One region of the Rhizobium sp. Root491 genome, then DNA from elsewhere that is predicted to be linked to it. Evidence: predicted binding sites of a transcription regulator. Region 1 holds the regulator's gene; each other region holds the start of a gene.
The links. Region 1 encodes LexA, which represses DNA repair genes until DNA is damaged. Its sites were predicted from a motif close to TGTTCNNNNTGTGTTCNG; they were not measured.
Positions count from the first base shown of each region.

Region 2: a site for LexA is predicted at 5,411-5,428, ahead of ASD46_RS17530 (putative DNA modification/repair radical SAM protein). Genes of this name have one in related genera too.
Region 3: a site for LexA is predicted at 1,883-1,900, ahead of ASD46_RS05570 (YifB family Mg chelatase-like AAA ATPase). Genes of this name have one in related genera too.

Region 1 covers NZ_LMFF01000001.1:51,373-61,970, forward strand. The annotation lists gene ASD46_RS00265 (pyruvate dehydrogenase complex dihydrolipoamide acetyltransferase) at 1-226, opposite strand, end outside; gene ASD46_RS00270 (pyruvate dehydrogenase complex E1 component subunit beta) at 241-1,662, opposite strand; gene pdhA (pyruvate dehydrogenase (acetyl-transferring) E1 component subunit alpha) at 1,680-2,723, opposite strand; gene ASD46_RS00280 (FtsB family cell division protein) at 2,877-3,194, opposite strand; gene eno (phosphopyruvate hydratase) at 3,530-4,804, opposite strand; gene kdsA (3-deoxy-8-phosphooctulonate synthase) at 4,952-5,797, opposite strand; gene ASD46_RS00295 (VOC family protein) at 5,797-6,678, opposite strand; gene lexA (transcriptional repressor LexA) at 6,890-7,612, shown strand; gene ASD46_RS00305 (glutathione S-transferase family protein) at 8,052-8,735, shown strand; gene ASD46_RS00310 (ComEC/Rec2 family competence protein) at 8,752-10,598, opposite strand, start outside.
Region 2 covers NZ_LMFF01000015.1:165,666-176,263, forward strand. The annotation lists gene ASD46_RS17500 (ArsR/SmtB family transcription factor) at 51-341, opposite strand; gene ASD46_RS17505 (LysR family transcriptional regulator VtlR) at 940-1,836, opposite strand; gene trxB (thioredoxin-disulfide reductase) at 1,861-2,835, opposite strand; gene ASD46_RS17515 (Lrp/AsnC family transcriptional regulator) at 3,090-3,557, shown strand; gene ASD46_RS17520 (glycosyltransferase family 4 protein) at 3,589-4,644, opposite strand; gene greA (transcription elongation factor GreA) at 4,736-5,212, opposite strand; gene ASD46_RS17530 (putative DNA modification/repair radical SAM protein) at 5,434-6,666, shown strand; gene ASD46_RS17535 (UdgX family uracil-DNA binding protein) at 6,666-8,105, shown strand; gene ASD46_RS17540 (GGDEF domain-containing protein) at 8,264-9,403, shown strand; gene carB (carbamoyl-phosphate synthase large subunit) at 9,487-10,598, opposite strand, start outside.
Region 3 covers NZ_LMFF01000001.1:1,124,853-1,135,450, forward strand. The annotation lists gene cysK (cysteine synthase A) at 1-141, shown strand, start outside; gene ASD46_RS05570 (YifB family Mg chelatase-like AAA ATPase) at 258-1,790, opposite strand; gene gshB (glutathione synthase) at 1,976-2,935, opposite strand; gene ASD46_RS05580 (cupin domain-containing protein) at 3,180-3,692, opposite strand; gene ASD46_RS05585 (sn-glycerol-3-phosphate import ATP-binding protein UgpC) at 3,803-4,903, opposite strand; gene ugpE (sn-glycerol-3-phosphate ABC transporter permease UgpE) at 4,915-5,757, opposite strand; gene ASD46_RS05595 (ABC transporter permease subunit) at 5,769-6,743, opposite strand; gene ASD46_RS05600 (extracellular solute-binding protein) at 6,827-8,125, opposite strand; gene ASD46_RS05605 (sugar O-acetyltransferase) at 8,259-8,819, opposite strand; gene ASD46_RS05610 (YraN family protein) at 8,830-9,198, opposite strand; gene rsmI (16S rRNA (cytidine(1402)-2'-O)-methyltransferase) at 9,188-10,129, opposite strand; gene dnaN (DNA polymerase III subunit beta) at 10,397-10,598, shown strand, end outside.

The DNA of each region.
Region 1 (10,598 bases):
TAGCGATCAGGGCGTTGACCTTGACCGCTTCCGTGCCTGCGGGAACCACGAGCTTGGCGACCGTGCCCTCATCGACGGCTTCCACTTCCATGGTTGCCTTGTCGGTCTCGATCTCGGCGATCACGTCACCGGGTGCGACCTTGTCGCCTTCCTTGACCAGCCACTTGGCCAGATTGCCCTCTTCCATGGTGGGAGAAAGGGCAGGCATGGTGATGTTTATCGGCATCGAAACGCCTCCCCTTACTTGTAGCAGACGGTTTTGACAGCCTGAACGACTTCATCGACGTTCGGCAAAGCCAGCTTTTCGAGGTTTGCCGCGTAAGGCATCGGAACGTCTTTGCCGGCAATCGTCAGGATCGGCGCATCGAGATAGTCGAAAGCGGCACGCATGACCTGATTGGCGATGAAGTCACCAACCGATGACTGCGGGAAGCCTTCCTCGACGGTGACCAGACGACCGGTCTTCTTGACCGATTCGATGACGGTGGGCAGATCCATCGGACGGATGGTGCGAAGGTCGATCAGTTCGACGTCGATGCCGAGCTTTTCGAGTTCCGCAACCGCCTTGATTGCGTAGGTCATGCCGATGCCGAAGGAAACGATCGTCGCATCCTTGCCCTTGCGGTGAATGCGCGCCTTGCCGATCGGCAGCACGAAATCGTCGAGCTTCGGCACTTCGAAGCTCTGGCCGTAGAGAATTTCGTTCTCAAGGAAGATGACCGGATTCGGATCGCGGATGGCTGCCTTCAGGAGACCCTTGGCGTCCGCTGCCGTGTAGGGCATGACGACCTTGAGGCCCGGAATATGGCTGTACCATGCGGCGTAACATTGCGAATGCTGAGCGCCAACGCGGGCAGCAGCACCCGAGGGGCCACGGAACACCATCGGCGCACCCATCTGGCCGCCCGACATGTAAAGCGTCTTCGCAGCCGAGTTGACGATCTGGTCGATCGCCTGCATGGCGAAGTTGAAGGTCATGAATTCGACGATGGGCCGCAGGCCCGTCATTGCCGCACCGACGCCGATACCGGCAAAACCGTGCTCGGTGATCGGGGTGTCGATAACGCGGCGTTCGCCGAATTCCTGCAACAGGCCTTGGGTAATCTTGTAGGCGCCCTGATATTCGGCGACTTCCTCACCCATGACGAAGACTTTTTCATCCGCGCGCATTTCTTCGGCCATGGCGTCGCGCAGCGCTTCACGCACCGTCGTCATCACCATTTCCGTGCCTTCAGGAATATCCGGATCGGCAGCGACTTCGATCTTAGGTGCTGCCGGAACCTTTGCGGCTTCCTTGGCAGCGCTCGGCTCCTCGGATGCTTCGCGGGTCTTGCCGCCTGCGGCATCCGAATCGGAATTTGCAGCTTCGGCCTTCGGCTCTTCCTTCTTGGCGGAAGAAGAGATGTCGGCAGCGCTTTCGCCTTCCTGGATGAGAACGGCGATCGGCGTGTTGACCTTGACGCCTTCGGTGCCGGCGTCGATCAGCAGCTTGCCGATAACACCTTCATCCACAGCTTCCACTTCCATGGTCGCCTTGTCGGTCTCGATCTCGGCAATCACGTCGCCGGATGTGACCTTGTCGCCTTCCTTTTTAAGCCATTTGGAAAGCGTGCCTTCCTCCATGGTCGGGGAAAGGGCGGGCATAAGAATTTCTACTGGCATGGGTTTCCCTTTCCCGATCAGAGCAGAATGTCGGTGTAGAGCTCGGATACATCCGGCTCTGGGTCGTTCTGGGCGAAGTCTGCGCTATCGGCGACGATATCACGGACATCCTTGTCGATGGCCTTCAACTCGTCTTCACTTGCCCAGCCCTGCTCCAGAAGCCGTGCCTTGACCTGCTCGATCGGGTCATGTTCGGAGCGCATCTTCTGCACTTCGTCTTTCGAACGGTATTTCGCCGGGTCGGACATGGAGTGACCACGGTAACGGTAGGTCAGCATTTCCAGAATGATCGGACCCTTGCCGGAGCGGCAATGTTCCAGCGCCTGATCGGCGGCGGCCTTTACGGCGCGCACATCCATGCCATCCACCTGGATGCCGGGAATGCCGAAGGACTGGCCGCGCAGCGAATAGTTCGACTGTGCGGTGGCGCGGGCGGTCGAGGTGCCCATGGCGTAACGGTTGTTTTCAACGATATAGATGATCGGCAGTTTCCAGAGAGCGGCCATGTTGAAGCTCTCGTAGACCTGACCCTGGTTGGCGGCGCCGTCACCGAAATATGTCACGGAGACATTGTCGTTGCCGCGATATTTATTGGCGAAGGCAAGACCGGTTCCGAGCGAAACCTGCGCACCGACGATGCCGTGGCCGCCGTAGAAATGCTTCTCCTTGGAGAACATGTGCATCGAGCCGCCCTTGCCTTTCGACAGGCCGCCCTTGCGGCCGGTCAACTCAGCCATGACGCCACGCGCGCTCATGCCCAGAGCCAACATATGGCCGTGGTCACGGTAAGCGGTGATCACCTGATCGCCTTCCTTCTGAGACATCTGCATGCCGACAACAACGGCTTCCTGACCGATGTAGAGGTGACAGAAACCACCGATGAAGCCCATGCCGTAAAGCTGGCCGGCCTTTTCCTCGAAGCGACGGATGAGAAGCATCTCACGATAGGCGTGAAGCTCTTCTTCCTTAGAAAAGTCCGGGCTGTTCTTACCGGTGAATTCGCCTGCAGCCTTTGCCGTTGTCTTTCGGCCGGATACGGACGCGGTTTTTCGCGGCGCCATTCATCCCTCCCTGAGTTGCCGTTTGAATGGATAGATTGGCGCGTACCATATTCAAGAAAATGCCATGCAGCAATGCTTTAAACGCATGGCACATATTCACGCTAAAGTGCTGTGAATAAATCACAAATCATTAATTAACTTGATTTCGGTTAATTAGAAGTAGGTATTCATGATGACAATTTCGTCCGTACGGGACATATTCAACTGATAACGGGAAATCTCGTCAATCATGTCACGTTCGAGAGAACCGTCGCTCAATAATTCGACCTGCCGCTCCAGCGCAACGCGCGCCTGCGTGAGCTTGGCAAGCTCTGCCGTTCTGGCAATACGCTGCCGCTCCAGCCGCTCCGTCGCCTGAAGGCCGAAGTCGCCGTGGATGGAATGATAACCGAAATAGGAAAGAAAAGCGATCGTAATGGCCGGAACGATCAAACGGCCGAATCGTCTCTTTTTATGATGTCTGGTCCACATGCCGGAGAGAAGCCTTAAAACGCATAATGTGAGTCTCGAGACTAATGCGGATTGTTTAACTATCCGTTGACCTTAAATTCCGCGCGGCTGATAGACGCAAAAAAGCCCGCCAGAGGCGGGCTAATAATGACGAAGATATCAGAGAGAGTTCGTTAGCCGAGCGTGATCCGGCATCAAGCCACAGCGCGTCTTCGCCGTGAAAAGAGTCCTTTCAACCCAGGGACCTGGGCTGACTGAACCCCGGATCAACTCGGGAGTAAGCAGTGCGGATAAACCGCCCATCCCTGAGACTGGCCCGCCAGGCGGCGGGCCATATCGCGAAACCCGAACGCGGATTATCCGCGCAGGATCGAACGGCCGGCGTAAGCAGCCTGCGGGCCCAGCATTTCTTCAATGCGGATAAGCTGGTTGTACTTTGCGAGCCGGTCGGAACGGGCAAGCGAGCCGGTCTTGATCTGACCGCAGTTGGTTGCGACCGCGAGATCGGCGATGGTGGAATCTTCCGTTTCGCCCGAACGGTGCGACATGACGGCGGTGTAACCTGCCTTGTGCGCCGTTTCGACTGCGTCCAGCGTCTCGGAAAGCGAACCGATCTGGTTGACCTTGACGAGGATGGAGTTGGCGACACCCATCTTGATACCGTCGCGAAGGCGGGCGGAGTTGGTGACGAAAAGATCGTCGCCCACCAGCTGGCACTTGTTGCCAATGAGATCGGTCAGCGCCTTCCAGCCATCCCAGTCGTCTTCAGCCATGCCATCTTCGACGGAGATGATCGGATATTTCGCCACGAGCTCGGCCAGGTATTCGGCCTGCTCGATCGGCGAACGGGTCTTGCCTTCGCCTTCATAAACGTAATTGCCGTTCTTGAAGAATTCGGTCGCCGCACAGTCGAGACCGATGAACATGTCGTCGCCTGGACGGTAGCCAGCCTTTTCGATCGACTTCATGATGAAATCGAGTGCTGCCGGCGCGCTTTCGAGACCCGGTGCAAAACCGCCCTCATCGCCGACATTGGTGTTGTGGCCCTGTGCGGACAGTTCTTTTTTCAGCGTATGGAAGACTTCGGAGCCCATGCGCACGGCTTCGCGAATGTTTTCTGCGCCGACCGGCAGGATCATGAATTCTTGGAAGTCGATGGGGTTATCGGCATGCGCGCCGCCGTTGATGATGTTCATCATCGGAACCGGCAGCAGATGCGCGTTCGGGCCGCCGACATAACGGTAAAGCGGCAGGCCGGAGGCTTCAGCGGCAGCCTTCGCAACGGCGAGCGACACGCCGAGGATGGCGTTGGCGCCGATGCGCGACTTGTTCGGCGTGCCGTCGAGCGCGATCATCATCTGGTCGATCTGGATCTGGTTTTCAGCGTCGAAACCGCCAATCGCGTCGAAGATTTCCGTATTGACGGCTTCGACCGCCTTTTCCACGCCCTTGCCGAGATAACGCTTGCCGCCATCGCGCAGTTCAACCGCCTCATGCGCGCCGGTGGAGGCGCCGGAGGGAACGGCGGCACGGCCCATGGAGCCGTCTTCGAGATAAACGTCGACTTCAACGGTCGGATTGCCGCGGCTGTCGAGAATTTCGCGCGCGATGATATCGGTAATGGCAGTCATGGTCTCTCCCTTGGGAATGGAACAGATATTTTCCGTCGCCTGTCTTAGACGATGGCGAAGAAATTACAATGACGGTGGGCAGCGGAAACGGCCCGCCCGCCATTAAAATCGATTGGCACAAAAGTGCCCGCCGTCACGGTCAGCCGCTCAGGCTTTCGTAATCGTGTCGAAAGCCAGAAGCTTTTCGAGCAGTTTCGGCATGTCCTTCAGGTGGACCATGTTAGGGCCGTCTGACGGCGCATTGTCCGGATCCTCATGGGTCTCGATGAAGAGACCAGCCACGCCAACCGCAACGGCCGCACGCGCCAACGTCTCGACGAATTCGCGCTGGCCACCTGTGGAGCCGCCCTGCCCGCCCGGCTGCTGCACCGAATGGGTGGCATCGAACACGACAGGTGCGCCGAGCGCTGCCATGATCGGCAAAGAGCGCATGTCGGAAACCAGCGTGTTGTAACCGAAGGACGCGCCGCGCTCGCACAACATCACATTCGGATTGCCGCTCTCATTGAGCTTGGCGAGCACGTTCTTCATGTCCCAGGGCGCCAGAAACTGGCCTTTCTTGACGTTGATGACGCGGCCGGTCTTGGCGGCGGCAACGAGAAGATCGGTCTGGCGGCTGAGGAACGCCGGAATCTGCAGCACGTCCACTACCTCGGAAACGATGGCGCATTGCTCTTCCGTGTGGATGTCGGTCAGAACAGGAAAACCGAATTCCTTTTTGAGATCGGTAAAAACCTGCATCGCGTTATCCAGGCCGATGCCGCGTTTTCCGGAAAGCGAAGTGCGGTTCGCCTTGTCGAAAGAGGACTTGTAGACAAGCCCTATTCCCAGCTTGTCGCAAAGCTCCTTCAGGACGCCAGCGATCATGAAGGCATGTTCGCGGCTTTCCATCTGGCACGGACCGGCAATCAGCGAAAACCGCTCGGTATTCGAGAAGGAAACCTTGCTGGCGCCGTCGCCGGCAGTGACTTTAAGATTGTTCGTAACGCTCATCATTTTTCCTCGAAGGCGAAGGCAACGCCCTGACCGGGTGCCGCGGGCACTACCAGACGGCCGTCCGCTTTTGCGCAGGACACGCCATTAGCAGCAAGCACCGCCTCTGTCACGGCAAGATCGTGTGACGAAAAGACGATGCCCGCGCCGCGCAATCCGCCTTCGTTGCCATCCTGAGCACTCAGGGCCTGCCCGCCGAAAGGCGGTTTTCCGGTCAATCTGATGCTGGCATTGCCGGTCGCAAAAACAATATCACCGCCCGGAGACCTTTTGCCTTCACAGCCAAACACTGTCTCGATCAGGCCCGCCACCTTCATATTGCCGCCGGAAAACAGGACGATTTCACTCAGGCCGGTGACACCATTGGCGTGGCGCTCCAGCATGGTGCGATCGCCCGGAAGGGCTTGAACCCGTTGACAACTGAACAAAAAGAAATCCGCGGCCGCCCCGCTTGCAGCAAAAGCAAGCCGGAACGCCGCCTCGCCTTGCGAGCCATCCGGCATCCGAACAGGCCGCGAAAACTCGAAAACATCGCCCGCCGAAAGGCCGGCTGCCCGAAACCGCTCATGGTCAACCAAGGCGTCTTCAGTCCTGGCGACAAGAGCCGAAAAACCCTCCTGCCCGTCCCGTTGCCGGAAGGCCACATCCCTGCCAGTGAACACATCACCCCTCTCTATTGACGCATTATATTTAGCCGGATCAGCAATTGCGAGCGGCTCCAGATAGGTGCCATCGGCGAAAAATACGCAGGCATTTTGGGTGCCGAAAGGATGCAGAGCCTCCGGCGCAACCGTAAAGCCAAGACTGACGAGGCGCTTCACGGCGACGCCTATGACTTCCACGGGCAAAACGAGATGGTCAACGCTATAGGGTTTCGTCATGAAAATGTATCCTGCTGGCCTTCCGCCCGGAGCATGCCGGGACGGTTTCGACCGCACAAAAGCACAATTGCGTGCTATGAGGCAAATCATCACAGCAACAGATGGCACCTTCACGAAATTTTAGGGGATTGCAGAACACATATGGAACATATAGTGTTCGTTCTGTATTTGTTTCGCGACTTCCACTACGATTCTAAAGGGTGTTTTCCTCATGCTCACGCGCAAACAGCAGGAATTGCTTCTCTTCATTCATGAACGAATGAAAGAGTCCGGCGTGCCGCCCTCCTTCGATGAAATGAAGGACGCACTCGATCTTGCTTCGAAATCCGGCATCCACCGCCTGATAACCGCTCTCGAAGAGCGCGGGTTCATTCGTCGGCTACCGAATAGAGCCCGGGCGCTGGAAGTCATCAAGCTGCCCGAGGCTTATACGCCGGGTGCAAGGCCGCAGCGCGGCTTTTCGCCGAGCGTTATCGAAGGCAGCCTTGGCAAGCCCAAGACGCCGGAACCGGCCCCTGCCCCCAAGACGCCGGCCAATGATCTGGGCGGGGCTGTCACCGTGCCGGTCATGGGCCGCATCGCTGCGGGCGTGCCGATTTCCGCCATCCAGAACAACACCCATGATGTGGCCGTGCCAGTAGACATGCTTGGCACGGGCGAACATTACGCTCTTGAGGTCAAGGGTGATTCGATGATCGAGGCCGGCATTTTCGACGGCGACACAGTCATCATCCGCAACGGCAACACCGCCAATCCCGGGGATATCGTTGTGGCTCTGGTGGATGACGAGGAAGCCACGCTGAAGCGCTTCCGCCGCAAGGGAGCCTCCATTGCGCTCGAGGCGGCAAACCCAGCCTATGAGACCCGTATCTTCGGGCCCGACCGGGTGAAAATTCAGGGCAAACTGGTGGGGCTGATCCGCCGCTACCATTGATCTTATCAAACCGAACGTATTCACTTTACAATAGGCGTCATCGTGAAGATGGCGCCTATATATGGTTTGGCTGTTTCCAAACGTGGCGTGCTTTAGCGGGTGCACGAACATATGCGCCATTCAGCCTGTGCGCGTTGCCCTTTCCAAACTAAGTTCCTGCTCCATAAAGATGCTTCGGTTTCGCTACAGGCGTGGTGGCGAATGGGCTGCTCGCTGTAATTGTCGAAGCGATCCCATCCGCTGTTTTTTAGCGACGTTGTTCTGTCGTGTTGCGCAGTCAGTTTTAGTCGTCACCAAAGGGTGACTTATCGCAAGGCGCGCTCTCAGCGGCCCCACATCACCATTCATCAACGGCGTTTATGGGAGCCATGGATAATTTTCGATATTCCGTGAACGCTTGGCAGGTGTAGAAATACGCGTCATATCCGGGAGATACGCCATGTACGATCTTTATATAGCCAACAAGAACTATTCTTCATGGTCGCTGCGGCCGTGGGTATTGATGCGCACGCTCGGTATCGCCTTTGATGAAAAGCTCATTCCGTTCGGCGAAGGCGTCTCCTTCTCCTCCTTTTCGCCGACAGGCAAGGTGCCCTGCCTAGTCGACGAGGGCATGACGGTTTGGGAAACGCTTTCGATCGTCGAATATCTTGCCGAAAGACACCAGGGTGTCTGGGCAAGCGACAAGCATGCGAGGGCCTGGTCGCGTTCGGCCGCAAGTGAGATGCATGCCGGCTTTTCCTCGCTGCGCAATCTCTATCCCATGTCGGTGGGCATTCGGGTCAAACCCAGGGGCGGCGATGCCGGGCTTAAAGCCGATATAAAGCGGATCGATGCGTTGTGGAGCGAGGGTCTCACAAAATTCGGCGGGCCATATCTTGCCGGTCAAAAGTTCACGGCGGTCGATGCTTTCTTCTGCCCGGTTGCATTCCGTTTCCAGACCTATGGCAGCGCGGATCTTTCGCCAGCAGCGAAAGCCTATTGCGACCGGCTGCTCGCCCTGCCTGCCATGCAAGAATGGTACGAGGCCGGTTTGAAGGAGAGCTGGCGCGACGCTGGTCATGAAGAGGAAGTTGGCGGGATCGGCGAATTGACTGAAGATTTGCGCGCCAAGGCCCGATGATCCAAGCTGGCGGCGGTCATTGCGACGCCGCCAGCAGCCGGATGATGGGCTGCGGCAGATCACGGTCGAAACTTCCGCTTTTCCAATCGTAATAACGGTGCTGGCTCCAGGGCCTGTCCGTTCCGGCGATTGCGGCGCGCAGCCCGCTCGCCACACCCTCCTCCCTCTTGTCAGCAAAATCTATTTCCACAGAACCGAGACGCCGCAAGATGTCACGGCTGAGCAGGAGTGCACCCGAGCGGCACTGCGAAAAAGAGGTTCTGCGGGAAACAACGACGATATCGGCAATATCGCAGGCTTTTCCGGCGAAGCGGCCATCGTCCAGAACGACGATCCACTCTCCGCTCGCGGCGCTCGCTACGCACCATATGTCTTTCCTGCAGGTGAAGACGCCAGCTTTGGCGTCTTTGAGCGCCGCCGTCATCTCGCGTACCACCACAGCCATGTCTTCCGGCGACAGTTTCGATCTCGAGTCAGAACCAGCAGTTGCCGTGCTCTCGCCATTTATAAAACCCGGCGGCACGGTTTTTTCCGGCAGCAGCAGTGCCCTTTGCCACTGTCCGTAAACGAAGCTCTGCGGACGGGCTTTTGTGGTTGAGACCTTGCCATCCTCCAGGAGTGCCACCAATTCGCCGTCCTCGTGAATCAATAGATCCGGCAGATCACGATAGGCCGTAACTGCCGACACGCCGAAGGCGAAGAGCAGAAACGGGATGCCAAGAAGCGCAAGCCGGCTGCGCAGCAATGTCAGCGGCAGGAAACCCACCGAAGCCAAACCGATAAACCAGCCATGCGGACGCCCCGTCGCTGCGCTGCCGCCCCAGGAGGCCACCTCGTTTGCAACCTCGATGACGAGTGCCATGCCATAACCCATGATCTTCAGGAACGGCGCATCGAGCCCGAAGGGCATCAGCAGCATGGCGATAAGAGCGAATGGCATGACGATCAGCGACATGAGCGGCATTGCAGCCAGATTGGCGAACAGTCCATAGGTGGTGACACGGTGAAAATGTTCGGCTGAATAGATCGCCGTCGAAAGGCCCCCGATCAGCGACGTCGTGATAACGCCGCCAATGACCGCGCCCATCATTTCCGCCACCTTCAGCCATGCGGGCTTGCGCCCGATGAACAGCCGCTCGCGATCCGTACGCCAACGGCTCCAGAAGGCATAGGCCGAAACAAGCGCTATGGTGGCCGCAAATGACATCTGAAAACTCGGACCCATGATTTCCGAGGGCGAGAAAGCCAGAATGATCAGGGCGGAAATGGCAACGTTTCTGAGGCTGAGTGATGGTTGATCGAAAAGGACCGCGATCAGCATCACAGACATCATCAGCCAGGCGCGCTCGGCGGAAACGGCAAAACCGGAAATCAGATAATAGGCAAGCGTCATCAGCAGTGCCGCGAAAGCCGCGATCTTCTTGACCGGCCAGCGCTGCGCAAAGGCGGGAGACAGGCTGAAAGCCAGTCTCAGGCCAACAAAGAATATGCCGGAGGCCAATGCCATGTTGAGCCCGGATATGGCGACGATATGGGCAAGGCCGGAGAGCCGCAACGCCTCCATCGTCTCCGCCGATATAGCCTGTCTCTCATCGGTGATGATGGAGGCGGCGAAGGCTCCGGCATCACCGCCGATGGTGGTGCGGATGCGTTCGGCAATTGCGCTGCGAAGGCCATAAAGCCGCATATCGGCCCATTCCAACCAACCCTTGTCAGGCCTTGCGTCACCAACGGGTGATACAAGCGCATCCGGTGATTTATAAAAGAAACCGGTCGCGCCTATGCCTTTGAAATAGGACGTGAAGGCGAAGTCGTTCAGTCCCGGCAAGGCCGGGCCGGATGGCGGCGAGAGGCGGACCTTGC
Region 2 (10,598 bases), on a different contig from region 1:
CCGCCTTGCAGTTTCCGGTCCGACGCCCCGGTCTTATAAGCTTGGGAGGCTCAAAGATTGGCTTGCAGATAATTGCGGAAGGCGTCGATGGTTTCCTCGTTGCGTTCGAAAAACACCCATTGCCCGACTTTCTTTGACCTTATCAGGCCAGCTGCCTGCAAAACCGCCAGATGTGAGGAGACCGTCGATTGCGACAGGCCGCTGATCTGGAACTGATTGGCGCATACGCCCATGCTGAGCGGATGGTCCTGACAGAAGTGACTTTCAGGGCTCTTCAGCCACTCGAGGAACTTCAGCCTTGCGGGGTGTGAAAGGGCTTTGAGGATTTCCTCCGGGTTCATCTGCGTTTCTCTAATATCTGACATGTTCGATATTTATATCGATATTTTCCGATATACAATTCACGTCTCTGTGAGGTAGTCACCCGGGCCGAGAACAGCGCGCAAAAAAATGGCCGCCGGATTTCTCCGCGGCCAATGAGTTTGAAGGTTAAAACCTCCAGAGGGGAACAGCTGTCGCGTGCATAGGCAGGCGTGACAGCTGATTGAAATATGGGAGGGGCAAGAATGCAAAACAAGGTTGCATCATGCGATATTTCGCCAAATTGGAGAAAATTCTTGCGGGTAAAAAAAGAGGGCCGCCGGATAAATCCAGGGCCCTTTAAGTGTGAAGGTCAAAAACCTCCAGAGGGGAACAGCTGATGCGGTGGAACTGGGAGGAAAAGCCACCGTGTGCATCAACTGAGAGCGATATGGTGCTTTTTTGTGCACGAAACAACTCTTTTTTGTGCAGGTCAGGCATGCGTACGGTGCAGGTCTAGATATTTCCGGTATAATTTATGTGCAAAGCTGAAGTGCGGCGCGTCTGGCGCGCCGCCATCTTGGGACGGCCAACCCCATGAATTAGTATGATATTTTGTGGCGCTGGCCTATTTAAACGTCAGAAGTTCCAGTTCCGTGCCTTAGCAACGACGAAGTCGCGGAAGGCTTTCAGTTTTGCAGCGTTTTTCATCTCGTCCGGGTAACAGAAGTAGGTGTCGAACGAGGGGATATCGGCGGCAAGTGACAACTGAATCAATCCCGGATCGCGCCCGACGATGTAATCCGGCAAACAGGCGATACCTATTCCCAGCAGGCAGGCGCGCTTGATCGAGGTCTGGCTGTTGATCTGAAGATGCGGAATGCGGGTGTTGTCCGACGAGCGTCCCGCATTTTCCAGCCAGTTGACATCAAGCAGATAGTTTGGTGCCGGTTCGCCGAAGGAGATGATGCGGTGGTTGTCCAGATCCTCGATCGACTGCGGCTCGCCGTGGCGGTTGATGTAGGACGGCGCCGCATAGACGTGCATGTGCACCGTGAACAGCTTGCGCTGGATAAGGTCGGACTGTTGCGGCTGGCGCAGGCGGATGGCGCAATCGGCGTGGCGCATGTTCACATCCAGCTCCTCATTGTCGAGGATGAGCTGGATCGACATTTCCGGATAGAGCTGCAGGAATTCCTGCACCTTGTCCGTCAGCCAGCCCTGGCCGAGACCAACAGTCGTCGTCACGCGTAGCTTGCCGCTCGGCTTCTCCGTCGTTTCGGTCAGTTGCATCTTGACGGTTTCGAGCTTCAGCAACACGTCGTGGGCGGTGCGATACAGCAGTTCGCCCTGCTCGGTGAGGATAAGACCTCTGGCGTGGCGGTGAAACAGCTTCACGCCAACATCCTGTTCCAGCGCGCTGACCTGGCGGCTGATGGCCGACTGGGACAAATGCAGCTTGTCGGCAGCGTGGGTGAAAGACCCCGCTTCGGCTGCGGCATGAAAAATGCGCAGTTTATCCCAGTCCAATGGCATTGCCATGCCTATCCTGCCTTTCGGTTATTCGGCTGCTACCGCAAGCGGCTGCTGCGCGGTGAGGTACCGTTCTGCTTCAAGGGCGGCCATACAGCCCATACCGGCGGCGGTGATGGCCTGACGGTATATGTCGTCGGTAACGTCGCCGGCGGCGAAAATACCTTCCACGTCGGTAGCGGTGGAATCGGGCGCGGTCCACATGTAGCCATTGTCCTTCAGCTTCACCTTGCCCTTGAACAGTTCGACGGCCGGCGCGTGGCCGATGGCGACGAAGACGCCGTCGATGGGCGTATCGCTGATCACACCGGTCTTGGTGTCACGCAGTCGCACACCCGAAACAGAGGGTGGCATTGGCGGCTTGGCGGGAGCGCCGGTGATTTCGGCGATTTCCGTGTTCCACAGAATCTTGACGTTTTCCTTGGCGAAGAGCCGTTCCTGAAGGATTTTCTCCGAGCGGAAACTGTCGCGGCGGTGCACGACGGTTACGGACTTGGCGATATGGGCGAGATAGAGCGCTTCCTCCACGGCAGAGTTGCCGCCGCCGACCACGATCACATCCTTGTTGCGATAGAAGAAACCGTCGCAGGTGGCGCAGGCGGAAACGCCGAAGCCCTGAAAGTGCTGCTCACTCTCGATACCGAGCCACTTGGCCTTTGCGCCTGTTGCGATGATCAGCGTGTCGGCGGTCCAGACCTGACCGGAATCGGTCTTGACCACGAAGGGGCGCGTGTTGGTTTCGACTTCGGTCACGAGGTCGCTGACGATTTCCGCACCCACATGCGTCGCCTGCTTCAGCATCTGGTCCATCAGCCAGGGGCCCTGGATCGGATCGGCAAAGCCCGGATAGTTTTCGACATCGGTGGTGATCATCAGCTGGCCACCCTGTTCCATGCCGGCAATCAGCACGGGTTTCAGCATTGCGCGGGCCGCGTAGATCGCCGCGGTATAACCGGCGGGACCAGAGCCAATGATCAATACCTTGGTATGGCGGGCAGACATGGAAACAATCCTTTTTAAAGTAGCGGGGCCTTTCGGCAGCAGAACATTCCAGCCGCAGCACGGTGGACAGGCCGCAACCCCTTCGTTGCCCGGTATTTAAGGTTGTCTAGTGCCTTTATTCAAGGGCAGCCTTGCGTTACCAACAAGGCAGTTGTGGATGCGCGCGCAATTTTGTGACCGGCCGGCGGCATATTGTTGCGAATCCTGCGCCTGGTAGTACAAGGAAGTTCTCCGGCTTAACGAGGAACCTCTCCGTGACCAGCGTCGAACTCGATGCCATCGATCTGAAAATCCTGCGCGAATTGCAGCGCGACGGGCGCATGACCAACGTGGAGCTGGCCGAACGGGTCGGTATTTCCGCGCCGCCGTGCCTCAGGCGCGTCCGCAAGCTGGAAGAAGCCGACGTGATCGAGGGTTATCACGCCATGTTGAACGCGCCGAAGCTCGGTTTCGATCTCGTTGCCTTCTGCATGGTCGGCCTCAAGCGCCAGTCGGACAGCAATCTGAAAGCCTTTGCAGCGGCGACGGCCGGATGGTCGCTGGTGCGCCAGGCCTGGATGGTATCCGGCGAAAGCGATTTCCTTCTGCATTGCATCGCCAGAAACCTGACCGAGTTTCAGGATTTCGTCATCGAGGTTCTGACAGCGGACGAAAACGTCGACACCGTGCGCACCATGCTCACCATCCGTCAGGTCAAGCGCGTCGGTCTGGTGGAAATCTGATCGGCGGACCTTTGAGTGATTGCGCCGGCGCTTACCCGCGCCGCAACGCGTCGTAGATATTGCCGAGGCTTGTCGCCTCTTTTTCCAGCGGAAATGCAGTGCGCACATGCGAAAGTCCGGCACGGGCATGGTCCCTGGCGAGAGCAGGATCGGCAAGATAGGTTTTAATGGCATCCCGCAGGGACGCGTAGTCGCCGGCCTCAACGACCATGCCTGTCTCGCCCTTGACGATCATTTCCTCATAAGCGCCGGCATTGCTGGCAACGACAGCCGTCTCGGACGCCATGGCTTCCAGTGGTGTCAGGCCAAAGCCCTCGTTGCGTGACGGTGCGACATAGAGGGTTAGCCGCCGATACCAGGGCTTGATGTCGTCCACCTCGCCCTGAAACGCGATGCGGTCCGCAAGGCCGGCTGCTGCGACATCGGCCACGAGCTTGTCGGCGAAGGCCTTGTGCTCTGCGGTCACGCGGCCGGAGATGACGGCCGTCCATTCGGGATAGTTGGGTAGAAGTTCGATCATGGCGCGCACGAAAAGGTCTGTTCCCTTCTGGTGGCGCACCCGTCCGAAACATCCGATGAGAAATTGCCCCGGCAGGCCGGTCGAAGCGATCGTATCCTCCGGGCCGGTTGCGGGATGAAACAGCTCGGTATCGACGCCATGCATGACGACGCTGTGTGGTACTTCCAGAAACGAGCCTGAGCGGCCGCTTGTCGCGACGACCGCATCCATTTTTGAAATCAGAAAGCGGGTATAGGCGGAATGTCGCCTTTGCGCCGCCGAGGTGAACATCAGCTTCACCTTCATGCGCAGCACGTCACGCATGAGAATACCCGGCAACATTTCGAGATTGCGGCGGGCGTGCCAGATGCGCGGACCGCTGAGCGGGCCGTTTTGCCAGAGCCGCCACAGATCACGGAAGCGCACATGTGGCAGATGCTGCGGCAGGCCGGGGCCGATGACGGCCACCTTCTGACCCAGCCGGTTTTGTACCGGAATAAGCTGAACGATGGTGGAGGTAACGCCGGAGAGCCTGCGCTTGAAGTTCGGCGCAAGCACCTGCACATCTTTCAGACTGGCGTGGGACAAGATGGGCTTCCGTCTTTGCGGCTAAGGCAGGATGTTCAGTTCAGGATATCAATGCAATGCGCCCGAGGGGCGCATTGCATGAAAGGGCAGATCAGCCCCACTGTACGGCGAGAATCTCGTAACCCTTGGCGCCGCCCGGTGCGTTGACTTCGATGCTGTCACCGACTTCCTTGCCGATGAGGGCGCGGGCGATGGGCGAGGAAATGGAAATGCGTCCAGCCTTCACATCGGCTTCCTGGTCGCCAACGATCTGATAGATTCTCTCCTCGTCGCTATCCTCGTCGATCAGCTTGACGGTGGCGCCGAACTTGATCTTGGAACCGGACATCTTGGAAAGGTCGATGACTTCCGCGCGTGCGGTCAAGTCTTCGAGTTCAGTGATGCGGCCTTCGTTATGGCTCTGGGCTTCCTTGGCAGCGTGGTATTCGGCATTTTCCGAAAGGTCGCCATGGGCGCGCGCCTCCGCAATTGCCTCGATGATACGGGGACGCTCCTCCTGCTGGCGAAAGCGCAGCTCCTCCTGCAGCTTGATGAATCCACCGTGCGTCATCGGTACTTTTTCTACCATTTTTTTATCCTTCGCAGTCCTGTCGCTTTACTTGCAGACACAAAAAGAAACAGGTTCCGGAGGGGAACTCCGGAACCATGCCAAAATCATAACTAAGCCGACTATATCAGAAGACGACAACGAAATGCCAGCAAATTTGAGACGGGCATTTTCTTGCATTCGTTCAGGGCTTTAACAGATGAGATTGACATTTTTCAATAGAACATATAGTGAACATAACCATGAAGAAGTCAATCAGGCAACGGCTGGCCATTCTTTCCGATGCGGCCAAATACGATGCGTCCTGTGCCGCCAGCGGCACGACGAAACGCAGCTCTGCTGCATCCGGCGGACTTGGCTCCACGGAGGGGTCGGGCATATGCCATGCCTATGCGCCGGACGGGCGCTGCATTTCGCTCCTGAAGATACTGCTCACCAATTTCTGTATCTATGATTGCGCCTATTGCATCAATCGTTCTTCGAGCAATGTCGAGCGGGCGCGGTTTACTGCCGAGGAGGTGGTGTGGCTGACGCTGGAGTTCTATCGGCGCAACTATATCGAGGGGCTGTTTCTCTCTTCCGGTATTATCCGCTCTTCCGATCATACGATGGAAGAGATGGTGCGGGTGGCGCGGGAACTGCGCGTCACGCATGGCTTTCGCGGCTACATCCATCTGAAATCCATTCCCGAAGCATCGCCAAAGCTTATTGAGGAAGCGGGGCTTTACGCCGACCGGCTGTCGATCAACATCGAATTGCCGACTGATAGCGGCGTCAGCCGTTTTGCGCCGGAAAAGCAGCCCGCCAATATTCGCCGCTCGATGGCTGATATCCGTCTGAAGATCGAGGAGGCGGGGGAGCCGACCGTCAGGACGCGAAAGACCAAACGTTTTGCGCCTGCAGGACAGAGCACGCAGATGATCGTTGGGGCGGATGGGGCTGATGACAGCACCATTCTGTCCACGAGCGCTCGACTTTATGGCAGCTATGGTTTGCGGCGCGTCTATTATTCGGCTTTCAGCCCCATTCCGGATTCGTCGAAGAACCTGCCGCTCATCAAGCCGCCTTTGATGCGGGAACACAGGCTTTATCAGGCCGACTGGCTTTATCGTTTTTATGGGTTCGACATTGGTGAAATAACCGCGATCGGCGGTAACGGAATGCTCGATCTCGATATAGATCCGAAGCTTGCCTGGGCGCTGAAAAATCGCGACCGTTTTCCAGTGGACGTGAACGTGGCGGATCGCGAAATATTGCTGCGCGTGCCCGGCTTCGGTACCAAGACGGTCGCCTCGATCCTGTCTTCACGCCGGTTTCGACGGTTGCGGTTGGAGGATATTGCCCGCTTCGGCGTTTCCCTGAAAAAGGTGAAGGCCTTCATCGTTGCCGACGGCTGGACGCCGGGCAAGCTGACCGAACGGCCGGATTTGCGAGCGATGTTTGCTCCGCAGCCCGAACAATTATCGCTGCTGTGATGTACGGCCCGGTTCTGGAAGGGCGGGGCGATTTCGGCGAGTGGCGTGATGCGGCGCGCGCGGCTCTCGCCGCCAATGTGCCGCCGGAGGCGATTGACTGGCGGTTGCGGGATGAGAAAGCCGGGCTTCTCGATTTTGCCGGAGAGCCTTTGCCGGCGGCCCGTGCGGATGACGTGCAGGTGTCCGCTCCAGCCTCCTTCGTGACTTTGGCGCAAGCGATTATCTGTCATAGCGATCCGGGTCGTTTCGCACTGCTTTACCGGTTGCTGTGGCGGCTGAAGCGGGATCGCGCCCTGTTGCAGTTCAAGTCCGATGCGGATGTTTCCGAAGCCCGGCAGCTTGAAAAATCGGTCCGCCGCGATTGTCACAAGATGACGGCCTTTGTTCGCTTCAAGGAATTATCCTTGCCGCAGGGGAAGGGTGGGCGGCGGCGCTTCGTCGCATGGTTCGAGCCGGATCACTTCATCGTCGAGCGCACGGCCCCGTTTTTCCAGCGGCGGTTCACGGATATGGACTGGCTGATCGCGACACCGAACGGCTCCGCGTGGTGGGACGGAAACGTGCTGGAGACATCGCGGCAGGCCGCGTCCAAGCCTGAGCTGACGGATGAAACGGACGAGCTGTGGCGAACCTATTATGCCAACATATTCAATCCGGCGCGTCTGAAGATAAAAGCGATGACGGCAGAGATGCCAAAGAAATACTGGAAAAATTTGCCGGAAGCCGAGCTTATTCCAGGTCTCGTTCTCGGTGCCGAGGCGCGGGTGCTGGAGATGGCGGCAAAGGCTGCGAGCCAGCCGCAACCATTCCATCACCGCCTGCAGGCCGCGGCCTCTGCGCGTGAAGAGCCGCCACCGGCGCCGGACGGTACGCTCGCTTCATTGGCGCGGGAGGCTGGCCAATGCACGCGCTGCGCCCTGCATTGCAAGGCAACGCAGACAGTATTCGGCATGGGACCTGAAGATGCGAAAGTGATGATCGTCGGGGAACAGCCGGGAGATCACGAGGATCTTGCCGGAAAACCTTTCGTCGGTCCCGCTGGTCAGCTGTTCGACCGGACGTTGGTTGACGCCGGTATTGACCGAAAAAAGCTTTATGTCACCAACGCCGTCAAACACTTCAAATACGAGGCCCGCGGCAAGCGGCGCATTCACCAGCGACCGGATGCGGGCGAGGTGCAGCAATGCCGCTGGTGGCTTAACAAGGAAATCGAGCTGGTACGGCCGAAGCTTATCGTTGCCATGGGTGCAACTGCGCTTTATGCGCTGACAGGCGGAAAGGAAAAGGTCTCGGAGGTTCGGGGTCGCCCGATACCGATGCAGGAAGGGCGGACGCTTTTTGTTACGGTGCATCCCTCCTATCTGCTGCGCCTGTCTGATTCGCGGCAGAAAGAGGACGAAATGCTGCGCTTCAGAAAGGATATTGCGTTTATAAGATAATTCTAATAGTCTTTCCTATGTATTTCTATATTATAATTTGTATTTATTTTAATTATCGTTGACATAATTTACCGTTTATTTGCTGGTTATTTTTATTGAAACTTTATACTTAATACTATAATCGCGCATATTGAATTTATTTATTATGTGGACAAATTATGCTAGGCGAACTTGATCTTGCGACAGTCATACTGATGCAAAAATGTTCTTACATTGTCGGGTTGCTGAGCTTTATGTATCTCCAGCTGACAAATGGCGGTTTGCGCGGTCCGGTTGCTCTCGCGGCCGGTTTTTCCGCCATGACGATAGGCTCCACGCTCGCGGGTTACGGTGAATGGGGGATAATGTCGCCGGCTTTCTGGCAGCTCGGCAGCATCGTCTTCGGTATTGTGGGTTATGCGCTGATCTGGCTCGGCCTGAAAATCCTGAGCGACGGGCGCTTTGTCGGCCCACGAACCCTATTCGTTGCCTGTCTCATTACCGTACTGGCGATTGTCCTCGCACAGCAAGTGGCCGACAATAACGCTTATCGTGCGGCCCTGTTCAATGGCTGCGCCGCTCTGGCCTATCTTGCGGGGGCGGGCGGGCTTTTCGCCAGGTGGCGCAAGGAGCCGCTTCTGTCCCGTCTGGCGCTTGGCGCGATCACCGGCATTTCCGGCCTGATTTCGTTGTCGGTGGTGAAAAGTATGCTTTTCCCCGACTACGCCACCATCAATCTGGTCAATGCGTTTTTCTTCATCATCATGTTGAACTTTGCCATCGCGCTGTTCGTGATGATGCTGGTGGCCGAGCGGTCAGAACGGAAACTGCTGGTTCTCGCCAACACCGATCCTCTGACGGGCGTCAAGAACCGCCGCTTCTTTTTCCAGGCCATGCCGGCGGTGCCCGATCCCACCGATGCGGCCATGCTGCTCGATATCGACCACTTCAAGTCGATCAACGATCGCTTCGGGCATGCCGTCGGCGATAGTGTTCTTCAGGAAGTGGCAAAGCGCATCGGCGGAAGCATACGCGGCGCTGATTTGCTGGCGCGTTATGGCGGCGAGGAATTCATCATATTTCTGCCGGGTGCCGGTGTGCAAAAGGCCTGCATGATCGGCGAGCGTATTCGTGATGCGGTTTCGGTAAACGAGGTCGATTGCGGCGGTTTGCGTGTCGGCGTGACGATCAGCATCGGCGTCGCAACCAGCGGCGATATGCGCTGCGATCTTCAGACCCTGGCGGAAATGGCGGACCGCGCCCTTTACCGCGCCAAGACGGATGGGCGCAATTGCGTGCGCGAAGCCCTGGCGGCGTGAGGCTTTTGAGCTTTTTGTGAGACAATGCAAAACGCCGCAGGCATGACCCGCGGCGTTTCCATGATCTTTGTTGTCGGCTGATTTTACAGGAAGTAGCTCTGCAAGGGCTTCACTTCCAGATTGCCGGCCTTAAGCGCCTTGATGGCAAGGGCTGCTGCTTCCGCACCGGCCATCGTCGTGTAGTAGGGCACCTTCTGCATCAGCGTTGCGCGGCGCAGCGACTTCGAGTCGGAAATCGCCTTGTTGCTGTCGGTGGTGTTGATGACCAGCTGGACCTGCCGGTTGCGGATGGCGTCTTCGATATGCGGACGACCTTCCTGCACCTTGTTGATCTTCTCGGCGTTGATGCCCTGTTCAGCAAGGAAACGCTGGGTGCCGCCGGTTGCCAGTACCCTGAAGCCGCTCTCGACCAGAATACGGATTGCGGGCAATACGCGGTCCTTGTCGTCGTCGCGCACCGAGACGAAGACGGTGCCGGAGCGCGGCAGGTCGACGCCGGCGCCGAGCTGGCTCTTGGCGAAGGCGAGTGCGAAATCCGTGTCGAGGCCGATGACTTCGCCGGTCGAGCGCATTTCCGGTCCGAGCAGAATGTCGACGCCGGGGAAGCGGGCGAACGGGAAAACGGCTTCCTTGACGGCGATGTGCTTCAGGTTGCGCGGATCGGGTTTCTTGCCGTAAGCGGCAATCGCCGCATCAAGCTTTTCGCCGGCCATGACGCGGGCAGCGATCTTGGCGATCGGCGCACCGATGGTTTTTGCAACGAAGGGCACCGTGCGCGAGGCGCGCGGGTTGACTTCGAGAACGTAGATCGTGCCGTCCTTGATCGCGTACTGAACGTTCATCAGGCCACCGACGTTGAGCGCCTTTGCAAGCGCCGTCGTCTGGCGTTCCAGCTCGTCGAGGGTTTCCTTGCTCAGCGAACGGGAAGGCAGCGAGCAGGCCGAGTCGCCCGAGTGGATACCGGCTTCTTCGATGTGCTCCATGATGCCCGACACGAAGACGTTTTCGCCGTCGCACAGTGCATCGACGTCGACTTCGACGGCGTTGGTCAGGTAGCTGTCGAACAGAAGCGGGTTCTTGCCGAGCAGGGTGTTGATCTGGCCGGTCTTGTCGTTCGGGTAACGCTGCTTGATGTCTTCTGGCACTAGGCCCGGAACCGTGTCGAGCAGATAGGTCTGGAGCTGGCCTTCCGAAT
Region 3 (10,598 bases), 1.1 Mb from region 1:
ATCTCCTCGGGCGCGGCACTCGCAGCGGCGATCAAGGTCGGCGCACGTGAGGAAAATGCCGGCAAGAATATCGTCGTCATCATTCCCTCCTTCGCGGAACGTTACCTTTCGACCGCCCTTTTCGAAGGGCTTGGGCTTTAAGCCGTTCCTCTTCGGTCAGGCCGCAAACGCGCGCCTGACCGCAATGACCGATTGTGCCGCCGGCCATCCGCCAGCGGCACAATTGTTTTAGCCGATAAAGGGCGAAGGAAGGCCGCTTATGCCGCCGCCGTCAGTCTTTCACCGGCAATGCGGTATGAAATGGCTTCCGCCACATGGATACGTCCGACAGTTTGTTTGCCGTCCAAATCAGCCAATGTGCGGGCGACCTTGAGAATGCGATGATAACCGCGTGCGGAGAACTTCAATTGTTCGGCAGCATCGCGCAGCAATTGCAGCCCGGAAGCATCGGGCTCCGCATATTTTTCGATCAGCGTTGTCGTGCAGCGAGCGTTGGTGCGAATGCCTGAAGAGCCCGCCGCCGCATAACGCTCCTGCTGCGCAAGGCGGGCGCGAGCGACACGGGCGGCCACCACCGAACTCGGTTCGGCAGTCATGGGACGGATGAGGTCAGTGGCGGAGACGGCGGGAACGTCGATGCGGATATCGATGCGATCCATCAGCGGGCCGGAAATGCGGGCCTGATAATCTGTCATGCAACGTGGCCCTCTGGCGCAAGTGAAACCCGGCTCCCCCGCTCTGCCGCACCGGCAGGGGTTCATCGCAGCGACAAGCTGGATTTCCGCCGGATAGGTGACGCGGTGATTGGCACGGGCAACGATGCATTCGCCCGTTTCCAGCGGCTGGCGCAGCGCATCCAGCACCTGTGGCGCAAACTCCGGGAACTCATCGAGGAAAAGAACGCCGTGGTGGGCAAGTGAAGCCTCACCCGGCTTGGCACGCAGCCCTCCGCCGATCAGCGCGGCCATGGTGGCGGAATGGTGTGGCGTGCGAAACGGTCTGCGGTCCGACAGCTTGCCGCCGGATAATTGGCCGGCGATGGAATGGACCATGGACACTTCCAGCAATTCCGCAGCCTCGAGCGGTGGCAGAATTGAGGGCAAGCGCGCGGCGAGCATGGATTTGCCGGAGCCGGGCGGGCCAACCATCAGGAGATTATGGCCACCGGCCGCTGCCACTTCCAACGCGCGCCGGGCCGTCTCCTGCCCCTTGATATCGGCCAGATCCGGCAAATTGACCGGATTGGCGCGGATCGCGGGCATCGGGCGGGAGAGAAGCTGGGTGCCGCGAAAATGGTTGGCAAGCGCAATAAGGCTGCGTGGGGCGAGAATATCGATGCCAGCCCCGGCCCAGGCTGCTTCCGGCCCGCTATCAGCCGGGCAAATCAAACCCTTCCCGAGCGCATTGGCACCGATGGCCGCGGGCAGAGCGCCCGAAACCGTGCCGATGGTGCCATCGAGATTGAGTTCGCCGAGAACTACATATTGCCCGAGCGCTTCCGCCGGGATCGCTCCCAACGCGGCCATGAGACCCAAAGCGATCGGAAGATCGAAATGCGATCCTTCCTTGGGCAAATCCGCAGGCGCCAGATTGACCGTGACTTTTTTTGCCGGCAGCGCCAGACCGGAGGCGTGGAGCGCGGCCTGCACCCGCTCCCGGCTTTCCGCCACCGCCTTGTCTGGCAGGCCGACAATCTGGATGCCGACCTTTCCGGGTGCGACCATCACCTGCACCTCGACCGGCACACCCTCTATTCCCTGAAATGCAACCGTATTGACCCGTGCCACCATGGCCTGCCCCCGCAAACCGGCCACAACATCAAAGCATTATGCCCCGATGGCGGCCACTCTCAAGTAACCTGCCACAGAGCAAAGAATAAAACAAGAACATTAAGCGAACAATTTCGCGCGAACGGTGTATTTCAGTTGTATAGAGTTGTGCACGCGGAACAAACGCAGGTGGCGAGGAAATTGCCTCAGAAATCCTGTGCTTCGCGCTTTTTCTCGATCGCATCCCACAACAGGCTTGCCACATCGGCACCGCCGAATTTCTGCACTTCACGAATGCCTGTCGGTGAGGTGACGTTGATTTCCGTGAGGTAATCGCCGATCACATCGATGCCAACGAACAGGAAACCGCGCTCGCGCAGGGCGGGGCCGATACGGCGGCAGATTTCCTTCTCACGCGCGGTGAGTTCCGTTGGCTCCGGGCGGCCGCCGGCATGCATGTTGGAGCGGGCATCATTTTCCGCCGGCACGCGATTGATCGCGCCCACGGGCTCGCCATCCACCAGAAGGATACGCTTGTCGCCCTTGCGAACATCCGGCAAGTATTCCTGGGCGATATAGGGTTCGCGGAACATCTGGCCGAACATTTCCAGCAGCGATGAGAAATTGCGGTCGTCCCGCGCGGAATGGAAGACGCCTGCACCACCATTGCCATAAAGCGGCTTGAGGATGATATCGCCCATTTCATTGCGGAAGCGGGCGATTTCAGAGACATCCTTGGTGATCAGCGTCTTCGGCATCAGATCGGCAAATTCGGTGACGAAAATCTTTTCCGGCGAGTTGCGGACCCAGGCGGGATCGTTGACAACAAGCGTTTTGGGATGAATGCGCTCGAGCAAATGGGTCGAGGTGATGTAGGCCATGTCGAATGGCGGATCCTGGCGCAGATGAATGACATCCATGGTCGAGAGATCGACCCGCTCCGGCTCCGAGAGCGAAAAATGGTCGCCCTTGATATCGCGCAGTTCCATCTGTTCGACGGTCGCGTAGATCTTGCCATCGCGCATGGAGAGGCGTTCGGGGGTATAGTGAAACAGCCGGTATCCACGTGCCTGCGCCTCAAGGCTCATGGCGAAGGTGGAGTCGCCGGCGATATTGATGCCGGAGACATGATCCATCTGGATCGCGACGTTCTTGATCTTCGCCATGCGCATCTTCCTCTTGCAGCATGCGGACGCTTCGCGGTTCCGCCGTGCCCATTGCCTCGTCTGTTCGCGATTCCCCGCAGGACCGGAAGAGACCCGGAAATGCTTCAGAAAACCCTGAAGATGTAGGGCAGCGACCATTCAAACGCAACTGCTGCGAGGGGTGCTTTTTGTGAGTTTTATTGAACCTTCACAATTCCGCAGGTGGCGCTGCGCAGAGCCCCACCTGCCGGAGTGTTTTACCAGTTCAGGCCGCCAGCTTGTAGGAACGACCGGCAAACAGCTTGTTCTTGACCCGGTAGGCCAGAGCCAGCGCCGTGGGGAAAGGGCGGCGCATGAAGGCAACCTTGCGGACATACTCATCCACGCGCCAGGTGGCCCATGTTCCCGCGCGGAAATAAGCGACGTCACCCACCCGCAGGATACTGACTGTGCCGTCTTCCGCCGTCACATGCACCTCACCCTCAAGGATATAGACGGTCTCGTCCCAACCGAAGAACCATCGGAACTCGCCCGCCGTACAATCCCACATGGCTGTGCTGGAGGCGCGGTCTCCGCTTCTGGAATGATCCGCCGCACGCGCCTGAGGATCACCGGAAATTATCCAGTCGGGGTTGATGGGGGCCGGCTGCAGCCGCAAATCGGTGCAGGACGCGCTAACCACGCTCTCGTCTTTTGCCCGGCGCAAAGAGGCGGACAATATCGGCACCGTGCGGATGGCCATGGTGGCAGCCGCCGCGAACATCATCTTCAAAGGCATATTAGAAAACCCCCGTGAAATATTGGAGATCTTCTATCATCGGGATCGTAACGAAGCGGTTTTGACAATCGGCGCAATTTTAGTCATCGCGCCGATTTCTTATCGTCCACTCAGGCCGTTGCCAACTGCACGGGCTGCGCCACAGCCTGTTCCGCCTTGCCCGCTATGCGCTTACCGGTCTGGCTGGAGAAGAAGTGCAGCTTGTCCGGAGATATGGCGACCGACAAGGTAGCCGGAATCTCGACCTCCGGCGAAAACGCCACAGTCAGGTTCTGGTCGCCGATCATGCCGTGGATAAGACGCTGCGAGCCGAGTTCCTCGATATACTCGACGCGTAGCGAAAAACCGAGCTCACCTGCCGCCGCCAGGCGGAAATCTTCCGCCCGCATGCCCACAGTAACCGGGCCGGAGATGGGGGCGAAACCGTTGAGCGCGATCAGCGACGGCCCGACCGCAAGGCTATCCCCATGCAACTCGCCGTTCAGCAGGTTCATGGCGGGAGAACCGATGAAGCTTGCGACAAAGGTGGAAGCGGGGGCGTGATAGACCTCAAGCGGTGCGCCGATCTGTTCGATGCGGCCGCCGTTCAGCACCACCAGACGATCTGCCAGCGTCATGGCTTCCAGCTGATCGTGCGTGACGTAGATCGAAGTGGTGCCGAGGCGCTTTTGCAGGCGCTTGATCTCGCCGCGCATGGAAACGCGCAGTTTGGCATCAAGGTTGGACAGGGGCTCATCAAACAGGAAGGCGGCCGGTTTGCGCACGATGGCGCGGCCCATGGCGACTCGCTGACGCTGGCCGCCAGAAAGGGCGCGCGGCTTGCGCTCCAGATAGGGTTCGAGCTGGAGCATGCGGGCGGCCTCGGCCACGCGCGCATCGATCTCCGCCTTCGGCGTCCTGCGGTTCTTCAACCCGTATTCCAGGTTCTGGCGCACCGACATATGCGGATAGAGCGCATAGTTCTGGAACACCATGGCGATATCCCGGTCAGCCGGATCTACCTGGTTGACCACCCGGTCACCGATCTTCACCGTGCCTTCGGAAATATCCTCAAGTCCGGCCACCATACGCAGGAGCGTGGACTTGCCGCAGCCGGAGGGACCGACGAGAACAATGAACTCGCCGTCCCTGATGTCGATATCGACGTGATGCACGGCACGCACGCCGCCATGATAATCCTTGCAGACCTGACTGATTTCTATCGCGGCCATTTTCGGTTTCCTTATTTGTCGCTTTCCGTCAGGCCCTTGATGAACCAGCGCTGGAAGATCACGACGATCATCACAGGCGGCAGCATGGCCAGAACGGCAAGCGCGAAAGCTTCGTTGTAATCGGGGATTTGCGAACCGACCCAGACTTGCAGGATCGACTTGATGCCGCGCATCAGGGTGAAGAAACTCTCGTCCGTGGTCATCAGCATGGGCCAGAGGTACTGGTTCCAGCCGTAAACGAACATGATGATGAAGATCGCCGCCATCATGGTACGGGAAAGCGGGATGATCACATCAATGAAGAACTTGACCGGGCCCGCACCGTCGATGCGAGCGGCTTCCAGCAATTCTTCAGGAATGGATTTGAAGAACTGCCGGAAATAGAAGGTGCCCGTCGCAGACGCCAGAAGCGGCACAATCAGACCGGTATAGGAGTTCAAGAGGCCGAGTTTGCTCATCACCTCATAGGACGGCATGATGCGTACTTCGAGCGGCAGAAGCAGGGTGGTGAAGATGATCCAGAAGGCAAGCGTTGCAAACCGGAACCGGAAATAGACGATCGCATAGGCTGCCATCATCGACAGGACGATCTTGCCGACGGCAAAACCGATGCCGAGGATCAGCGAGTTGAGCACCATGTTGAGACCGGTGATCTGCCCGGTGAAGCCGCCCTTCTGCGTCAGGACCTTTTCATAGGTTCCGACGAAATTGTCGCCCGGAATGAGTGTCAGGCCGCTGCGGTGGATCTCCGCCGCCGTATGGGTGGACGTCATGAATGCCACGACGACAGGCAATATCAGGAACAGTGCGCCAATGATCAGCACCAGATGGTCGAGGGGTTTTGTCTTGTACATTGTCTTTTCCCTCAATTGTAATGGATGCGTTTTTCGATGAAGCGGAACTGGATGATGGTCAGAACGAAGACGACCAGCATCAGGATGACGGACTGAGCAGATGAACCGCCGATGTCATTGCCGCGGAAACCGTCGAGAAAGACCTTGTAGACTAGCGTAATCGGATTGTTGGCGGCCTTGTCCTTCACCATCACGTCGATAATGCCGAACGTATCGAACAGCGAATAGGTGATGTTGATGATCAGCAGGAAGAATGCAGTCGGTGCCAGAAGCGGCATGATGACCGTCCAGAACCGGCGCACGCTCGATCGGCAATCGATGGCGGCAGCCTCGCGCACGGCGACGGATACGCCCTGCAATCCGGACAGGAAGAAGATGAAATTATAAGGGATCTGCTTCCAGACCGCGACGGCAATCATGGCGAAGGCTGTATCGAAGTAGTTGAGGCCAACCTTCATATCCCAGCCCAAAAACGCGGCCATCTTGACGAAAGGCCCGATATGCTGGTCGAAAAACATCATGCCGATGAGACCCGCAACCGGCGGCGCGATGGCGTAAACGGAGATCAGCAACGTCTTGTAGGCGGAACTGCCGCGAACGACCGCATCGGCCTTGACCGCAAGCAAAAGACCGAGCGCCAGCGAAAAGAAAGTGACCAGCACGGTGAAGACAACCGTGAATTTGGCGATGTTTAGATATTCCGGATTGAAGATGGCATCGGAATAATTGGCGAATCCCACGAACGTTGCACCGAACCCGAAAGGGTCTTCGATAAAGAACGACGATTGCACGGCCTGGACGGAGGGCCAGTAGAAGAAGATGAAAATCACCGCCAGTTGCGGCGCCAGAAACAGATAGGGCACGTAGGACGAGGAGAACTGCACGCGCTTCATGCTGGCTTCTGCGGCCTTCGCCGTTTTTCCGGTTTTTGCAGACCGGCCGGATAGAAACCGGGCCAGACGCGGTTGAGACGATGTATAGGCCACGCTTGCGCCTCCTTAATCCAAGAGCGAGCCTCCTTTCCGGCGGAAAGGAGGCTCGACAACTATCGTTGTTTCAAAAAGGGCGATCAGCCAGCCGTTTTAGCGAAACGGGCGAGAAGATCGTTGCCTTCCTTTTCGATGATGTCAAAGGCGTCCTTCGGCGTTACTTCGCCGGAGAAGATGCGGTTGTATTCGCGTTCCATGATGGAGCGGATCTGCGGGTAGAAACCGAGGCGGTAGCCCTTGGACCATTCGCCTGAAGGCAGCGACAGCTGCTGGATACCGACTTCGGCGGCAGGCTTTTCCTTGTAGAAGCCTTCAGCCTTGGCCTTTTCGTAAGCAGCCGTGGTGATAGCGACGTAACCGGTTGCCTTGTGGTAGAAGACCTGGATTTCCGGCGAAGTCAGGAACTGGAAGAAGTCAGCCACGCACTTGTTTTCGGCTTCAGACTTGCCCGACATTGCAAAGAGGGCAGCGCCGCCGATGAAGGAGTTGGTGCCAGCGCCCTTGATGGAGCCCCAGTAGGGAAGGAAGGTTGCCGAGAACGGCATGGACGCCGTCTTCTGCAGGCCACCGAACGAACCCGAGGAACCGATCCAGAGGGCAACCTTGCCTTCTTCGAAGGGCTTCTGGTTGTCGTTCCAGCCGGCGCCGTAGTAGGCGAACAGACCCTTGTCTTTCCAGTCCTTCAGCTTGTCGAACATCATGACGAGGTTCGGGTCGGTGACCTTGAGCTTGGTGTCAGTGACGCTGTCGTAACCATTGTTGTTGGTTGCGAACTGGATGTTGTTGCGGGAGAAGAAGTTCTCCGTGAACTGCCAGGTGAGCTGCGACTGGACGAGCGGGATGTAACCGGCTTCCTTCAGCTTCGGTGCGACCTTTTCAAAATCTTCCCAGGTCTTCGGAGCTTCGACGCCGGCCTTCTTCAGGGCTTCGTCGTTGACATACATGATCGGCGCGGAAGTGTTGAAAGGCATGCCGACGAACTTGCCGTCAGCGGCAGCGTAGAAATAGCGGACGCCGTTGATGAAGGCTTCGCGGTCGAACTTGTAACCGGCCTTGTTGATGAGGTCTTCCGCAGGAATGACAGCGCCCTTGGCGTTGATGATGGTGGCAGCGCCAGCATCGAAAACCTGAAGAATGTTCGGCTGTTCGCCCGAACGGAAAGCAGCGATGCCGCTTGCAAGCGCTTCTTCGTATGAGCCCTTGGAAACCGGCGTCAGAGCGCATTCCTTCTGGGCTTCGTTGAACTTCTGCGAAACTTCGTTGATGACTTCGCCGTTACGGCCGCCCATGCCGTGCCACCAGGTGATGTTGGTCGCAGCCATGGAAGACGTTGCCGAAATGCTGACCGCCACTGCGGCCATGGAAATCTTCTTCAACATTACTAAATCCTCTCCACCATTTATTGGGATGAGGATGCGAATAGAGACGTTCCATGACGCCTCTTTAACGGTTTTATGTCAGATTTATTACAGTCCCTGCGATAGGGACTCCATTCTTCCAGAAACGGATGTCTCAAGCGTCCTTGCGCTTTATCGGGCGAGCCGGATTTCCGACCACCGTCGTCCCGGCCAAGACATCCCGCGTCACCACCGAACCGGCCCCGACGATCGCGCCATCGCCAATGGTGATGCCGGCCAGAAGGATCGCGCCGCCGCCGATCCAGACATCGCGACCGATCGTGACCGGCTTTGCGATTTCAATGCCTTGCGAACGCGGAACCGGGTCCAGGTGATGTTCGGCGCAATAGATCTGCACGGCCGGCCCCAACATCGCGCCATCGCCAATCCGCACGGGCGCAGAATCAAGAATGACGCAGCCGGTATTGAGATAGACGTTCGCACCCAACGTAATGTTGAAGCCGTAAGCGCAATGAAACGGTGCTTCGATAAAGGCTCCTTCCGCAACGGAGGCAAAGAGCGCCCGCAGCAAAGGCGACATGGCCTTGCGCTCATCCGGCGGCGCGGTGTTGTGCTGGTGAACGGCACGGCGGGCGCGGGCGCGCAGCACATCCAGTTCGGCATCCATGCAACAGTACCATTCGCCCGCAGCCATTTTTTCCCGCTCAGTGGACATTGCCCCCCCCTCAAAATGCGTCGATGAAATGCTGCGGCAGGCGTCGTGGCAGGACTGCGACGATATCGAAACGCAACGAAAACCGCGCGGCATCCTTGCGTCGGGAGAGCCAAATATCGGCAGCCGCCCGAATGCGCTGTTGCGAACGGAAGCCGACCGCATCGACAGCCCCGGCACCGGAAGGCCGCGCCTTGACCTCGACGATGGCGACGACATCCTTTTTGCGGGCAATGAGATCGATTTCTCCCAGCCGGGTTCGATAACGAATGGCGAGGATGCGGTATCCTCGAAACAGCAGATAGAGTGCTGCCCAGTATTCCGCAGCGTGGCCGCGTCGCTCGGCCTTTCGTCTTTTGTTCGTTTGCCCGTCAGCGGCCATCCGCATCCTTCATATCCAGCAGCCGTTGATAAAGCTCCTTGCGCGGCAGGCCCGTCAGCTTTGCCGCCTCGGCTGCGGCCCTCGCGGCAGGCATGGTTGTGACGAGATCCTTCAGAAGTCTCTCGACATCCTCGATGTCGGGAATTTCGTCATAAGAGGGCGGTTCTATCAGGAGCACGATCTCGCCCTTCACCACACGGTCCTCGTCGTAATATTCCGCAAGCTCGCCCAGCGTGCCACGCCGGAACTCCTCGAAAGTCTTGGTCAGCTCACGGCACACCACAGCACGGCGATCGCGGCCAAGGACTTCCGATGCCACCTTTACGGAGGTGCCAATGCGGCGTGGCGATTCAAAAAACATGAGGGTGGCCGGAATTTTCGCAAGTTCGGCAAAACGGTCGCGCTTGCCGCGATCCTTTACCGGCAGAAAGCCCGCGAACAGAAAGGCGTCACTCGGCATGCCAGAACCGACAAGGGCAGCAAGCGGCGCAGATGCTCCCGGCACCGGCACGACGCGATGACCGGCCTCCAGCGCGAGCTGACCAAGGCGATAACCGGGATCGGAGACGAGTGGCGTTCCGGCATCCGACACCAGCGCCACGGATTTTCCGGCCTCCAAAGCGGCGATCAGTTTTGGTCCCGCTTCCTGCGCATTATGCTCGTGATAGGAGAGCGGACGTGTGCGGATACCGTAACGCTCAAGCAAAATGCGGGTGACGCGGGTATCCTCGCACGCGAGAACATCGGCAGATGCCAGCGTTTCCAGCGCCCGGATGGTGATGTCTCCGAGATTGCCGATGGGAGTGGCCACGAGATAGAGCGCCGGCTCCAACGGCCGCGCCGGAATAGTGGCCGTGCCGATCCTGAAGCTCTTGGTCGCCTGTCCGGCGTCGCTGTTCGATATTTCTTCCGTCACACGGCTTCCAATCATTCTGGCCGATCATTCCCGGCCGGTCGCTCCAGTTTTACCCCTTTATGGGCAATAGAAAACCGGCGAACAAGGTCCACGGGCGGTCACAGGCTGTGGATCATGCTGTATAGCAGCAAAATGACCGGCGGCAGATGCACTCGGCTCTTGCATTTTCTGCAATAACTCTGCCATTTTGCCCGTCCACATTATCCGGCGTTCCGGCCGGTCAAGACTCTTCTTACCGATCCGGCGGTGGCCGGGTCGCAACGGTTGAAAGCGGTAGCGTCCATGCGTATTACTCTTGAGCGGTCGAACCTTCTTAAATCGCTGAACCACGTCCACAGGGTCGTCGAGCGTCGTAACACGATCCCGATCCTGTCCAACGTTCTGCTGCGCGCATCCGGCGCCAATCTGGATATGAAGGCGACCGACCTCGACCTCGAAATCACCGAAGCGACGCCGGCCATGGTGGAGCAGGCGGGCGCGACCA